3 regions of the Paenibacillus sp. MB22_1 genome follow, and region 2 is predicted to be linked to each of the others. Evidence: riboswitches for the same ligand, from Rfam matches in the RefSeq annotation. Region 2 holds a riboswitch; each other region holds the start of a gene.

Region 1 (4,197 bases), on a different contig from region 2:
ACGTTTTCAGGTCGGCCTGGATGCCAGCCCCGCCGCCGCTGTCCGACCCGGCAATCGTTAAGGCTCTAGCGATCTGGCTCATCCGACCCACCATCCGCCGGCTCCGGTCGCCTGAAATTCACGCACTGCCGCGTGCCCTTTGAGCGAGTGCGGGTGCAGCTTCGCCAGCTCGTCGAGGAACGCGATCTGGAAGCTGCCCGGGCCGGCCGAAGCCGTCCGCTCGGCGGCGCGGGACGCGGCAGCGCCATAGAACGCCAGCCCGGCGGTGCCGGCCAGCAGCAGATCGCGCTCCACCGCGGCGAAAGCCCCCAACACCGACGTCAGCAGGCAGCCCGTGCCGGTCACCTGGGTGAGCAGCGCGTCGCCGCCGCTCACGATCCGGCACTGCAGCCCGTCGGTGATGACATCTTCACGGCCGGTGATCGCCACGACCGTGTTCAGCGCCCGCGCGGCCCGCACCGCGAGCTCGGCCGCCTCGGCGCTCGCGGTGTCGCCGGCGTCGACGCCCTTGATCTCGCGGGATTCCCCGACGAGATGGGCGATCTCCGCCGCGTTGCCGCGCACGAGCGACACCTTCACCTCGCGCAGGATGCTCAGCGCCGACTCGGTCCGGAAGGCGGTAGCTCCCGCGCCCACCGGGTCAAGCAGCACCGGCACGCCGTGAGCGTTCGCCGACTGGCCGGCAAGGATCATCGCCTCCACCTGCGGCGTCGACAACGTGCCGATGTTAAGGACAAGCGCGCCGGCGATCTTGGCCATATCGGCCACCTCCTCCGGCGCATACGCCATGACCGGCGACGCGCCAAGCGCGTATAAGCCGTTCGCCGTAAAATTCGTGACAACCACGTTCGTGATGTTATGAACGAGCGGTTTCGTATTTTGCACCTTTTGCAGCACTTCGGATAGCTCTTTTTCCAGCAAACTCATATAAGTTCAACCTCTCTTTCGATCATTTGGCTTTGGGCATGGATGGATAGCGAATCGGCGCGGAGTTACAGCTGAAGCACCGGCACCGCAACCGGCCAATCTTCCAACCGATACGCCATATCCCAGAAGAGATATTCGAGCTGGCAGCTCTGCAAAAAATGCTCGGTCATGCGTTGACGCTCCGCCGCATTGGCGGTTTCCGCCCATTGGTCCAACGCCCGCATGAACTTCTCTGTGACGCCTCCTGCCCGTTGACCGTAGAAAGTGATCCACTCATAGTACGGATGCTCCGGCGTCGGCTGCACTTCCTCCAACAGCTTCTTGCCAATCTCCAGATAAGTCCACGGACAAGGCAGGAGCACGGCGTATATTTCTCCCAAACTTCCTTCGTGGGCCACCGTCAGCATATGACGGATATAATGATGAGCCGAAGGGGCTAGCGGAAAGCCTTGCAAATCTTCAAATTTCACCCCGGCCACCCGGCAAAAATTGTGATGCGGATGAATCTCACTGTTTAAAATGAAATCGATCTGTTGATTGAACAACGCAATCTCCTCGCGGGTCTGGCACTTGGAAATCGCGATCCCGTAAATTCGCATGTAAGCATTCAGATACTCAAAATCTTGCTTGACGTAATGAATGAGCTGTTCTTTCTGTAACCGGCCTTCCGCAATACCTCTGACAAAGGGATGATCAAATATCGCTTGATAAATTCCGTCCGCCTGCCTACGCAACTCTTGAGAAAATCCCAACTTCTCCACCTCCACAAATTTTGGCAAGGAAATCCTCTGAGAGGACAACGGCAAACCGAGCTGCCAGAGCACGCAAAAAAGCCGCTCCGTAGAGGGAGCGGCTGGATGAACCCTAGGCATACCGATATACTCATGGCAGCCTAAGCGCATGTCACTTGGGGCCGGCTCCACTTTCCTACGCTAGTATGAACTAGATCAGGTTCAAAGGGTCCAAGATGATCTCTTGTCTCAGCCGATGACGGCGCCCCTAGTGGATTTCCTATGCAATTCAATTATTACTCTACCGGTCCCTGCCTGGATTGTCAATCCCGTCCAGATGGTGGAATAGGTGGATCGTTTGCATCTCTTCGTCTACACCAACCCCGCGCGGTTGCATAGCATAAATAACAGGGCACTCCTAGGAATCGATTTAGGATCGATTTCGGGATCGGTTCGACCTGTTCCCCATGACAAGCAACTGGACTCCATCAAGTTAAGGAAGGTAAAGCCATGAACTCAGCCGGAAAGAACAAGTCCTCGTCTTCCAGCAAGAAGAACGGCAAAAAAGGCGGCTTCCGGCCTAAAACCCCGGAATACACCGTAGCTGCGCTGCTGCTCTCCGGCAAACTACGCGTGGATTCCGTCCAGTTATACCGAAACGCGACCATGTTCGTCTCCTTGGTTGGCGAGTACAAAACGATCAGCAGCGACGCGAACGCCGATAAACTGCTGAATTTCCTCAATGAAAACGGGGATCTCACCATCAACGACATCATTAATGCCATGAAGAAAAAAGCGGACAGTTCCTCCTAATGCTGGCGTTCGTTGTCGTAAGCCGGAGTTGCTCCAAATGCCTGTTCATTTCAGCGGACGCCAAATGGAGATTGTACGCTTTGAACTTAATTACGATTACGGGGGTTTGCCACATGGGTCAATTTGACGGCGAAGGTTTTTCCGAATGGATTGTGATCATTATTCTGGTGGTTTTATTTTTCTATGGTTCCAACGATATTGAAACGCTAACAGGCGCCCCCACTTCCGACAACTGAGGAGGCGCCCGTTTCGCCCATCTTTATTTCAACTGAAGACGAATCGTCTTGATTTCATAAGGCGTCACTGTCAGCTCAATCGTATCTGCGGAGGACAGCTCTCCGGCCGGACGTTCCATCAGGTCGGTTTCCTGCCAGGACGCCACGGGCACTCCGACGTGTAACCGGACGCGGCCCCGGCCGCCCTTATATTCATGGAAACGGACGATCACGCTATCGTCGTCTTCCGCTTTTTTCACCGCATCGATGACGACATCCGCACTGCCGCTCGTTTGGAGCAAGGAAAACGACGGAGTATGAGCCGTACCTGGCGTAGCGTATACCGGTTGATTCAGGAGCGCTGCCGCCTGCACGGTACCGCCTTCGGACCAATCCCCCTCATGCGGATACAGCGCATACGTAAATTCATGCTCGCCGCGATCCGCCTGCGGGTCTGGGTACGTTGCCGATTTCAGCAGCGACAGGCGTATCACATGATCCTTAATGTCATGCCCGTACTTGCAATCATTCAGCAGACTAACCCCATAGCCGCGCTCCGACAAATCCACCCATTGATGCCCGACCGTTTCGAAGCGGGCGAAATCCCACGACGTGTTCCAATGCGTTGGGCGCTTCACGTTGCCATACTGAATGTCGTAAGTCGCTTCCGTCGCCCGAATGTCCACTGGAAAAGCAACCTTCAGCAGCTGCTGACGTTCCTGCCAATCCACCCAAGTCCGGAAATCGATCCGCCGGTTATCGGCATACAGAATCATCTGCTGGCGAATCGTCGAGCTCATGTACGTCCAGGTAAATGTGACGACAGCCCGCAGCGTACCGGTAACGACCTTGCATTCTTGGAGTTGCTCAACCTCGCGCTGCTTCTCCTGATAGAACACATCGATGTCCCAAGCCTCAAACATTTTGGGCTTATCCTCAAACACCTGCAGCACGTTGCCCCGTTCGCCGGAAGCCAGCACTTCACGGCCAGCGACGCGGTCGAAGATGGAGATCAGCTGCCCGCGGTCGTTCCACTCAATGTTATAAATCGGAGTTTCGATCCCGTTTGGCCGCGCTTTAAACGGTTCGCTTGTCACCGCGTTATTTGCTTGCCCGTCCTTCTTACGTTGGATCGTTACAAAGCCAAGCGGCGGCACGTTCTCCACGCGTACCCACACGGTCGTCCCGTCGAATTCGGATTGCAGCTCTTGCCCATCCGCTTGAATCCACTGTGTTCCCGTGTCTGTGTCTTGACCTTCCAAGGCAACCAGTCCGGTAAACGGCCAAGAGGACGGATTCCACACGGTATACGTATCCCCCGCATCGCTCGTCAAGGCTTGAATGGCCTGCTCCCGGCACGACTCCAGCAGCGATTCAGCTTGGGCATACTCCTCCTTGGAATCGCGGTATACCTCTGGAATGGACGAGCCCGGGATGATGTCATGGAACTGGTTGCGCAGGATCGTTTTCCAGCTTTCGTCCAGCTTGGCCTTCGGATAGGCCTCCCAGTT
Region 2 (4,197 bases):
CGCCTTGGACGCACCGATCATTCGCATATAATCGAGCATCGCCCGATCCGTGCGGCTCAGTCCGTCCATGGCCGCCACGGTGACAGGGAAGAAGCAGACGAGCGTAATGACGATAATCTTCGGCAGGATGCCAAATCCAAACCAGATCATCAGCAGCGGCGCCAGCGCAATGGTTGGCACGTTTTGACTTAGGATGATCAGCGGATATAGCGACGCCTTCAGAAACGGGACATAATGCAGGACAAACGCCGTCAGCAAGCCTACGAGCGTCCCGATGGCAAAGCCGATAAACATCAGCCGCAGCGTCGCCGCCGTGTGTTCCCCTAAGCTGGCCGCACCGGCAGCCGCTTCACGACCGATATCCACCGGGCTGGGGAGAATCCACTTCTCGATGTGGAACCAGGCGGTAGCGCCCTGCCAGATCAGCAAAAACAAGATGACCGCCACGAGGGGCGGCCAGATGTTGTGCCAAAGGCTGCGGAGATTCATGGCCGATATTTTTCAATCAGCTTATCCATGCTGACGCCTTTGGGATTGTACGAAATTTTAATTTGCGAAATGATGCCCGTACTGCCGAACTCAATGACGGCTTCGTTCATTTTCTTCACGATGGCCAGCAGCTCGTCGAGATCCCCCTCCATGGTCGTCTCCAGGGGGTTCACCTGATATTTGACCCCGGATGCTTGAATCACTTCAATGGCCCGGTCTACATAGGGAATGACGTCTTCGCCGTTGGGTGTCTTCGGAATGATCTGAATGCTTAATAACGCGTTTGGCATGGGTGGGTTCATCCTTTCGAATAGGGATTTGGCATCATTGGGTTAAAGTATAGTAAATTATTCGCTTGGCAAAAACTCGTTGGTAAAAGCGGCATCTACGTCAAGCGGTTTTTCCAGCAGCTTGCGCTCAAACATCCAATCGGAGTAGTTCTGCCACACTTCTTTCTTCTGCTCGCCCCAGCGCGGAGCATCGTCCTTGTATTTCGGGCTCAGCCATTTTTGACTGGCCACCACCAGGTCCTTGTCGAGATCCGGTACGGCTTTCAACAGGATTTGCGCCGCTTCTTCCGGATGGTCGATCGCATAATTGTAACCTTTAGACACGGCCCGCATAAAAGCCTTTACCAGCTCGGGGTTGTCCTTGATCGTCTTCTCGTTTGTCACGAGTACCGGGGTGTAGTAGTCCAGCTTCTCGGAGAAATCCTTGACATACAGCATGTCGATCGGCTCGCCCCGCAGCTCGGCCTCAATGCCTGTCCAGGCGTAGAAAATCCAGGCAAAATCAATATCCCGCTTCACTGCCGTAAAATAATCGGCATCCCCGATATTAACGAATTTCACCTTGTTGACATCAGCGCCTTGCAGGTCCATGATCGATTGGATCACCGCTTGTTCCACCGGAGAGCCCCAGCCGCCGTAGGCTTTGCCTTCGAAGTCTTTAGGCGATTTAATATTCTTGTCTACGGGGGCAGCGAAGCCGGACGTATTGTGCTGAATGATCGCGGCAATCGAGACGAGCGGGACGCCTTGGATCCGGCTTTGCGTTACGTTCTCCTGCACGCTGACGCCAAACGGCACCTCTCCGGAGGCAACCATCGCCTCAGCACCGCCGGAACCGGGCAGGAGGATGTCCACATTCAGCCCTTCCTCGGCGAAATAGCCTTGATCCTTGGCGACGTAAAGCCCGGTGTGGTTCGTATTCGGGCTCCAGTCGAGCACGACTTTAACATCTTGCAGCTCTGTGTTAGAACCTTGATTTGGTGCGGCGGCTTCGGTATTTTGCCCGCTTGGGTTTCCGGCTTTCGCCTTCCCGGCGCTGTTCCCATTCGCTCCGCCGCAGGCGGACAATATCAGCAGCAAGCAACCGAGAAACATGGCCAGTGCGGTACGTACTTGAACTTTCACGACTTCTACTCTCCTTCGTTGGTGTAGATTTCCGCAGCTTGTTCTTGGTATAACCCTGGATGTGCGTCCTTAAGCGTAACTTCCAACTTCCGGATACAAAAAAACGTCCCGGATCCGGGACGCAATAGGCAATGGAAATGACATGTAAAATAAGTTCATCACCATGGTATGGCTCCCTACGCTGGCATTATCCAGATCAGGTTGAAGGGTCAGTATCTTGGAGGGATACACTCTCAGCCGGCCAATTCCAGCACCCCTGAACAATATGACTGCAGATTACATCTGTCATTATAGTTTTCGCCAACTGGATTTGTCCAGTCTTTCCGGACCAGCTTGCAAAAACCAGGGGATTTGCTTTTTATCTGGCAAAAGGATATAATGAGTTCAAATCATGGTTTTGAAAGAGGATATCATTCACGCATTGAAAAGGGTGTCACTTTATAAAACTGGAACTTTTTTCAATGTGTGAATTTTTTTTATACAAGTGGTGCATGTTCAATAAGGGTCAGCCTTTATTGAGCGACTTCTGTTAAAAAAATGAATCATGTTAATCTTGAAACAGGAGGTATTCCCCATGGAAACCGGAACAGTGAAATGGTTTAACGCTGAGAAAGGTTTTGGCTTCATCGAAGTGGAAGGCGGAAATGACGTATTCGTTCATTTCAGCGCAATCACCGGCGAAGGCTTCAAAACCCTCGACGAAGGCCAACGCGTACAATTCAACGTGGTTCAAGGCAACCGCGGCCCGCAAGCCGAGAACGTTGTAAAACTGTAAGTTAGTTAGTTGCTCCTGAAAAAGTCGATTTTCAAAAATAGTTTCGGGTTGCTGGCTGGGTTGTGAGGGAGAACTTTCCCTAATGATCGGTTTCCATGTTAGTTTTGGAGCATTTTTGCCGCTCTTTGCAGGTTGTGGGTCAGAATCCCGAAGCCGACCCAGCATTTTGAGCCGACAAAGCCCCGATACCTGCTGCGGTTCAAACCGTACTTCCGCTTGAGAAGACTAATCTTCGCTTCTCCAGCTGCACGGTAACGCTGCAAGTCTTTGAACCATAATTCGTTTTCGTACTCGGATCGGGCAATGCCTTTTTTGCCCTTTCGCGGCAAGCTAGCTCGCTTCACACCAAGTTCGGTAATGGCCGTTTCGTTCTTCTTGCTTGAGAAACCGCGGTCGGTCGCTACAGCTTGCGGCGCTTTGCCGAATTGCTTGATATGCGCCTGTACAGCGGGAACGAGCAGTTCATCATCCGAGGGGTTCCCCTCGTAGACAGCGTAGCCGGTCACAAAGCCACTTTCCGTCTCGTCGATTCGCACCTTGTAGCCGAACTCAGTTCCTTTGGCCAGCTTACCTTTCTTAATCGGTCTTGCTTCCGGGTCAAAGAAACTGACGATCCGATCTGCGATGATTCGATTGCCGGAAACGACCTGTTTGGCTTGTTCCAACAACTTGCCGGTTAGCGTGACCGCCTCGGTCAGTTTGGTTTTACTTTGTCGAAGAGCAGCTTTGCCCTTGTCTTGCAGTTTCTCGATAACGGCTTGCGCCTTGTTCACAACGTTCTCGGCTACTTCGATTACGCTCCCAGTGATCCGGTCAACTTCTTCCCAAGATTCACGGGTGCGGCGACGTAGAACTTTCGCGATGGACAGAATCTTTTCCTTGATTTCTGCCGTACGATCTTCAAAGCCTTGAACAGTGTGGGAGGCGACTTTCCGGATTTTCTGAATCGTTCGAGTGATGACTTTTACGCCATCTTGCAACAGCGTAGCGTCTGTCGGGTGATGGATGTCGGATTCCACAACCGTCGTATCCGTGCGCAATTTGCGGGTTTTCAGAACGGCTTTTTCCTCACACTGCTTTACGAGTGCGGCATTGATGTCTTCGACGATCTTGTCGCCGTAGCGTTTGCGGGCATAGATGAGCGTAGACGGGTCGGGCATCGGTTCGTCGATGGCAAACCGGCAGAACATTCGCCATGTGATGCTGTCACCGACTTCCTTCACGAGTGACTCGTAGCCCAAATTGTATTTATGCTTCAGGACCATAAGACGGATGTACTTTTCAATTGCAAGCGTAGGACGGCCGCTTTTCTTGCCTTTCGGGTGCAACTCAGTAAACGGTTGAAGAAAACGGTCGTCGTCCAGTAATTGATCTATGATTGCAAGCTCGACCGGCAACTTTCTAACAGATTCCGGGAGAATGGCATCCCAGATGGTCAATTGCTCGTCTCGAAGTTTCAACATTTTCTTCACCTCTTGGAAGGATTCCCGAGGGCTTCTGTTGAACTCCTATAGCAAA
Region 3 (4,197 bases), on a different contig from region 2:
AAGGAGTTGGTTAGTAATGGGAGTCTTTTTATTTTTATTTGTCCTTCTTGCTTTACTAAATATCTTTTTCCCGCGAATCTCTTGGTATATGAGCTATGGCTGGAAGAGGGCTCTGATCCACTAAAAGCCTTTGATTTTCATCAATCTCATCCAGCAACCCTTCTTTTTCATACTAGCGGATGTAGAGTCCGCCCCAGCGGGTTCACGGTTGCTTGGTGCCGGCGACGAAGGCATTCAGCTTCGCGAAATCGCTGCTGTCATCGGGCGGCAATTAAACGTGCCTGTGGTCAGCATCACACCGGAAGAGGCTGATGCCCATTTCGGTTTTCTTGGTGCCATCAGGACACTATTTTGCTTAAAAAAGCAGGGATGCCCCAGAAGCCTTTAACGGCTCTTGGGACATCCCCTTTCTACCTGTTCGTTAGAAAATCGTAGGCACCATACCCACGTTACGATATTTTAAGCTCCGCTTTCGTCTGGAAACGACCCCGCTCCTTAATCGGAAGCGGTAATCCCAGCTTCTGCAGCTCAGCGTATATCCAATCCGCGTGGTACTCATAGACGGTTTCGATCTTGTACTGCTGCTCTTCACTACGGTTTCCTACCTCTGCTGAGTCGCTCCGTTCATGATCGGCCTCGACCAGCAACAGTCGATGCTCGGCAAGCAGCTGCTGCAAAATCACCAAATGCTCATAGATATGGCGATAGGATTCAATTTCTTTGCCGATGTGCTCCATCGATTCGCTGAGATCTCGAGTCAGATGGAATTCCTCTTTGCAAAGCTGATAATATTTCTCCAGGCAACCTAGCTCCGCACGAAAACTCTCCAAATCGACGACTTCCCGGCACGTCGTGATCTGCCCGAATAAATCGGCCATCCGCTTAGCGACGGCTTTCCGCGCCTTTTCCAAATCGGCCTCATGTTTAGGGGGGAAGACGACCAAATTGACGATCACAGCAACAGCAATACCAACCAATGTGTCTGTGATCCGGTTAATCCCATAAAAAATCGGACTTTCACCCGGCTGAAGATTCAACATGATAGCTAAAAAAACGATACACCCGATGGATATTGACTTATTCCATTTCAGCAAATTGCAGACATAGATTACGACGATGACGCCTAACGCGCAATACACCGCGTTCCCAGGCTCAATCATGGCGAAACCTGCACCCACGATCGCCCCAACAAACGTCCCCATCGTCCGATGTTTCCCGGCCGTAAATGAGTTGGTGACCGAATTTTCCATGGAAATGATCGTTGCGATCGCGGCGTAAAAAGGATACTCCAAGCGCAATAACGCTGCAACGATCACACACAAACAGATGGCTAGCCCTGTCTTGAGATTGCGTAAACCAATCGTCCATTTCAATCTCATCACTCCCCAATCAAGCTCCGACCGTATTATAGAGGATGTTTTTAATTCGCTTCAATTTAATTAAACATCACAAAACGGCTATTTTTGCGATAAATCGTGACATTTTCATGAAAATTTCTTGGAAACGGCTTAAAGCAGGCAGCTTAACACCAATCCAATTCAACGGTTGTAATTATCTGGATCCCCGTGTATAGTAAACATGACAATTCTAAATCGATCGACACTAGGGGAGCCGCAAGGCTGAGATGAATCGAAAGATTCGGACCCTTTGAACCTGAACGGGTTAAGACCTGCGTAGGGAAGTGGAGAGTAAAGCATACATGAACCGGAAAATAGGTCTATTTAGGCTTATACATTCTGTTGCTGAACTTAGCCCCCTCCTTACGGAGGGGGCTTTTTTGCATTGGATTTCTAACCTGAGAGGGGATGAATATGACGAGCCAAAAATTAACGCTAACCGCACCCGAACTGCATCTGATCTCCATCTCTCCCATCCACGTATCCGAACTGCTCAGGGTATCCCTCAAGGCCCTTCCCTACTTGGATTACATTCATGTGCGGGATAAGCAGCTCACCGCGAAAGGTCAGCTGGAGATCATTCAACAAATGTTCGAATCAGGCATTCCGCTGAACAAAATTGTCGTGAACGATCGGCTGGACGTGGCCTTGGCCGCGCGGGCAGTGAATGTCCACTTAGCCGGCCATAGTCTTCCGGTGGACTCCGCTCGTCCGTTAGCCAGCGGGATGCGCTTGGGCAGGTCGGTTCATTCGGTGGAAGAAACGGTGCAGGCCGCCGTAGATGGAGCGGATTATTGCCTGTTCGGACATGTGTACGATACCTCCAGCAAACCCGGACTTCCCGGCAGAGGGCTGGCGGCATTAACTGCTACGGCGAAGGCTTGCCCGGTTCCGATGATCGCCATTGGAGGCATCCGACCGGATCAAGCGGGAGAGATCATCCGCTGCGGCGCTCAAGGGATTGCCGTCATGACAAGGTTGTTTCATGCACCGGACCCGGCAGAAGAAGCCCAAGCTTACCGCAAGGCGATGCAAGCAGCTTGGCTGGAAAGGAGGTGAACCACGTGCAGGTTCGTCTGAATGGGAAGGAGACGACGTTAAACGAAAGCTGTGTCACACTGGCCGATTTATTAGCGGACCCCCCATGGAGGGACCGGAAGCTGTTGGTTGAACTAAACGGTACGGTTGTGCGAAAGGAAGACTATGCCGTTATCCAGTTATCTGATGGAGATCGCATTGAGCTAGTCCATTTTGTAGGGGGAGGCTGATCAGCATGCAGGACTTATTCCATATTGGCGGCAAGGCTTTGTCCAGCCGTTTATTTATCGGTACCGGCAAATATAACCGCAACACCTTAATTCCCGAAGTGATCGAGCGTTCAGGAGCAGAGGTCATCACCGTCGCTTTAAGAAGAGTGAATCCCGATTGGGAAGAGGAAAATCTGCTGCATCATATCCCTTCGCATATGACGCTGCTGCCGAACACCTCCGGCGCCCGTAACGCGGAAGAGGCGATCCGCATCGCCAGATTGGCTAGGGCGGCGGATATGGGCAATTGGATCAAACTGGAGGTCATCCAGGATCAACGTTATTTGCTGCCAGACAACGTGGAAACCATTAAAGCAACCGAGATATTGGCCGCGGAAGGGTTCGTTGTCCTTCCTTATATGAGCCCGGATTTGTCGGCTGCTCTCCGGCTAAGGGATGCAGGAGCCGCTGCCGTCATGCCGCTCGGTTCACCGATTGGCAGTAACCGCGGTCTGCGGACGAAGGAACTGATTCAGATCCTGATCGAGGAAGCAGGCCTGCCGGTGATCGTTGACGCCGGCATCGGTAAGCCGTCTGAGGCGGCAGAAGCGATGGAAATGGGAGCGGCGGCGGTCCTCTTGAACACAGCGATTGCGACCGCCCGCGATCCGCTGGGGATGGCCGAAGCGTTCCGCGCAGCCGTAGTGGCCGGCAGACTAGCTCATTTGGCCGGACTAGGGCCGGTGGAGCAAAACGCCGTGGCCTCCTCCCCGCTGACCGGGTTTCTGGATGAAGTGGGGGCCTAAGTGATGAGCTTTTATGACAAAATCCAATCCTGGGAAGGCTTCCCCTTTCCACAGCGGCTGCAAGGTTACAGCGATGCAGATGTACGGCGGGCGCTTAGCAAGCCTAAGCTTGATGGGGAGGATCTGTTAGCCTTGCTGTCACCGGCGGCCGATAGACATTTGGAGGAGATGGCCCAACGGGCTCAGCGGATCACCCAAAGCCAGTTCGGAAACGTGATCCAGTTGTTTACCCCGATGTATGTGTCCGATTATTGCGTAAACCACTGTGAGTATTGCAGCTTTAGCTCGATCTATGACTTTCCGCGAAAAAAATTAGATATGCAAGAGGTCGAACGGGAAGCCGCGGCGATTGCCGCTACCGGCATCCGTCATATCCTGCTGTTAACCGGTGAATCCCGCAAAGATTCCCCGGTCGAATACTTAAAGGATTGCGTGAAGGTGCTGCGCAAGTATTTTTCCTCCATAGGCATTGAGGTCAACCCGCTGTCCGTCTCCGAATATCAGGAGTTAGGCGCGGTAGGTGTAGACAGCCTGACGGTATTTCAAGAGGTCTACCACCGGGAAACGTATACCAAGCTCCATCTGAAAGGACCCAAGCGCAATTATCGAAATCGGCTGGATGCCCCTGAGCGCGGCTGTGCTGCAGGCTATCGGTCCGTTAATATCGGTGCATTACTTGGCTTGTACGATTGGAGACAGGAAGCCTTTTTTGCAGCCATGCATGCGGATTATTTACAAACCAAGTAT

Evidence for each region. A riboswitch is a leader RNA that binds a small molecule or an ion and turns the genes downstream of it on or off. The one in region 2 is predicted to bind thiamine pyrophosphate.
Region 1: linked by a shared signal. The riboswitch ahead of tenA (thiaminase II) and the one ahead of ACL02P_RS20610 (ABC transporter substrate-binding protein) in region 2 are both predicted to bind thiamine pyrophosphate.
Region 3: linked by a shared signal. The riboswitch ahead of ACL02P_RS02370 (thiamine phosphate synthase) and the one ahead of ACL02P_RS20610 (ABC transporter substrate-binding protein) in region 2 are both predicted to bind thiamine pyrophosphate.

What each region holds. Positions count from the first base shown of each region.
Region 1 covers NZ_JBLADV010000001.1:1,053,076-1,057,272, reverse strand. Annotated here, with positions in the region: gene thiD (bifunctional hydroxymethylpyrimidine kinase/phosphomethylpyrimidine kinase) at 1-82, opposite strand, end outside; gene thiM (hydroxyethylthiazole kinase) at 79-927, opposite strand; gene tenA (thiaminase II) at 993-1,679, opposite strand; TPP riboswitch at 1,835-1,938, opposite strand; gene ACL02P_RS04825 (hypothetical protein) at 2,169-2,471, shown strand; gene ACL02P_RS04820 (hypothetical protein) at 2,585-2,707, shown strand; gene ACL02P_RS04815 (alpha-mannosidase) at 2,731-4,197, opposite strand, start outside.
Region 2 covers NZ_JBLADV010000002.1:1,913,776-1,917,972, forward strand. Annotated here, with positions in the region: gene ACL02P_RS20600 (ABC transporter permease) at 1-489, opposite strand, end outside; gene ACL02P_RS20605 (MTH1187 family thiamine-binding protein) at 486-779, opposite strand; gene ACL02P_RS20610 (ABC transporter substrate-binding protein) at 837-1,874, opposite strand; TPP riboswitch at 2,063-2,172, opposite strand; gene ACL02P_RS20615 (cold-shock protein) at 2,479-2,679, shown strand; gene ACL02P_RS20620 (ISNCY family transposase) at 2,778-4,142, opposite strand.
Region 3 covers NZ_JBLADV010000001.1:538,194-542,390, reverse strand. Annotated here, with positions in the region: gene ACL02P_RS02375 (FUSC family protein) at 450-1,379, opposite strand; TPP riboswitch at 1,595-1,697, shown strand; gene ACL02P_RS02370 (thiamine phosphate synthase) at 1,812-2,456, shown strand; gene thiS (sulfur carrier protein ThiS) at 2,462-2,665, shown strand; gene ACL02P_RS02360 (thiazole synthase) at 2,671-3,450, shown strand; gene thiH (2-iminoacetate synthase ThiH) at 3,454-4,197, shown strand, end outside.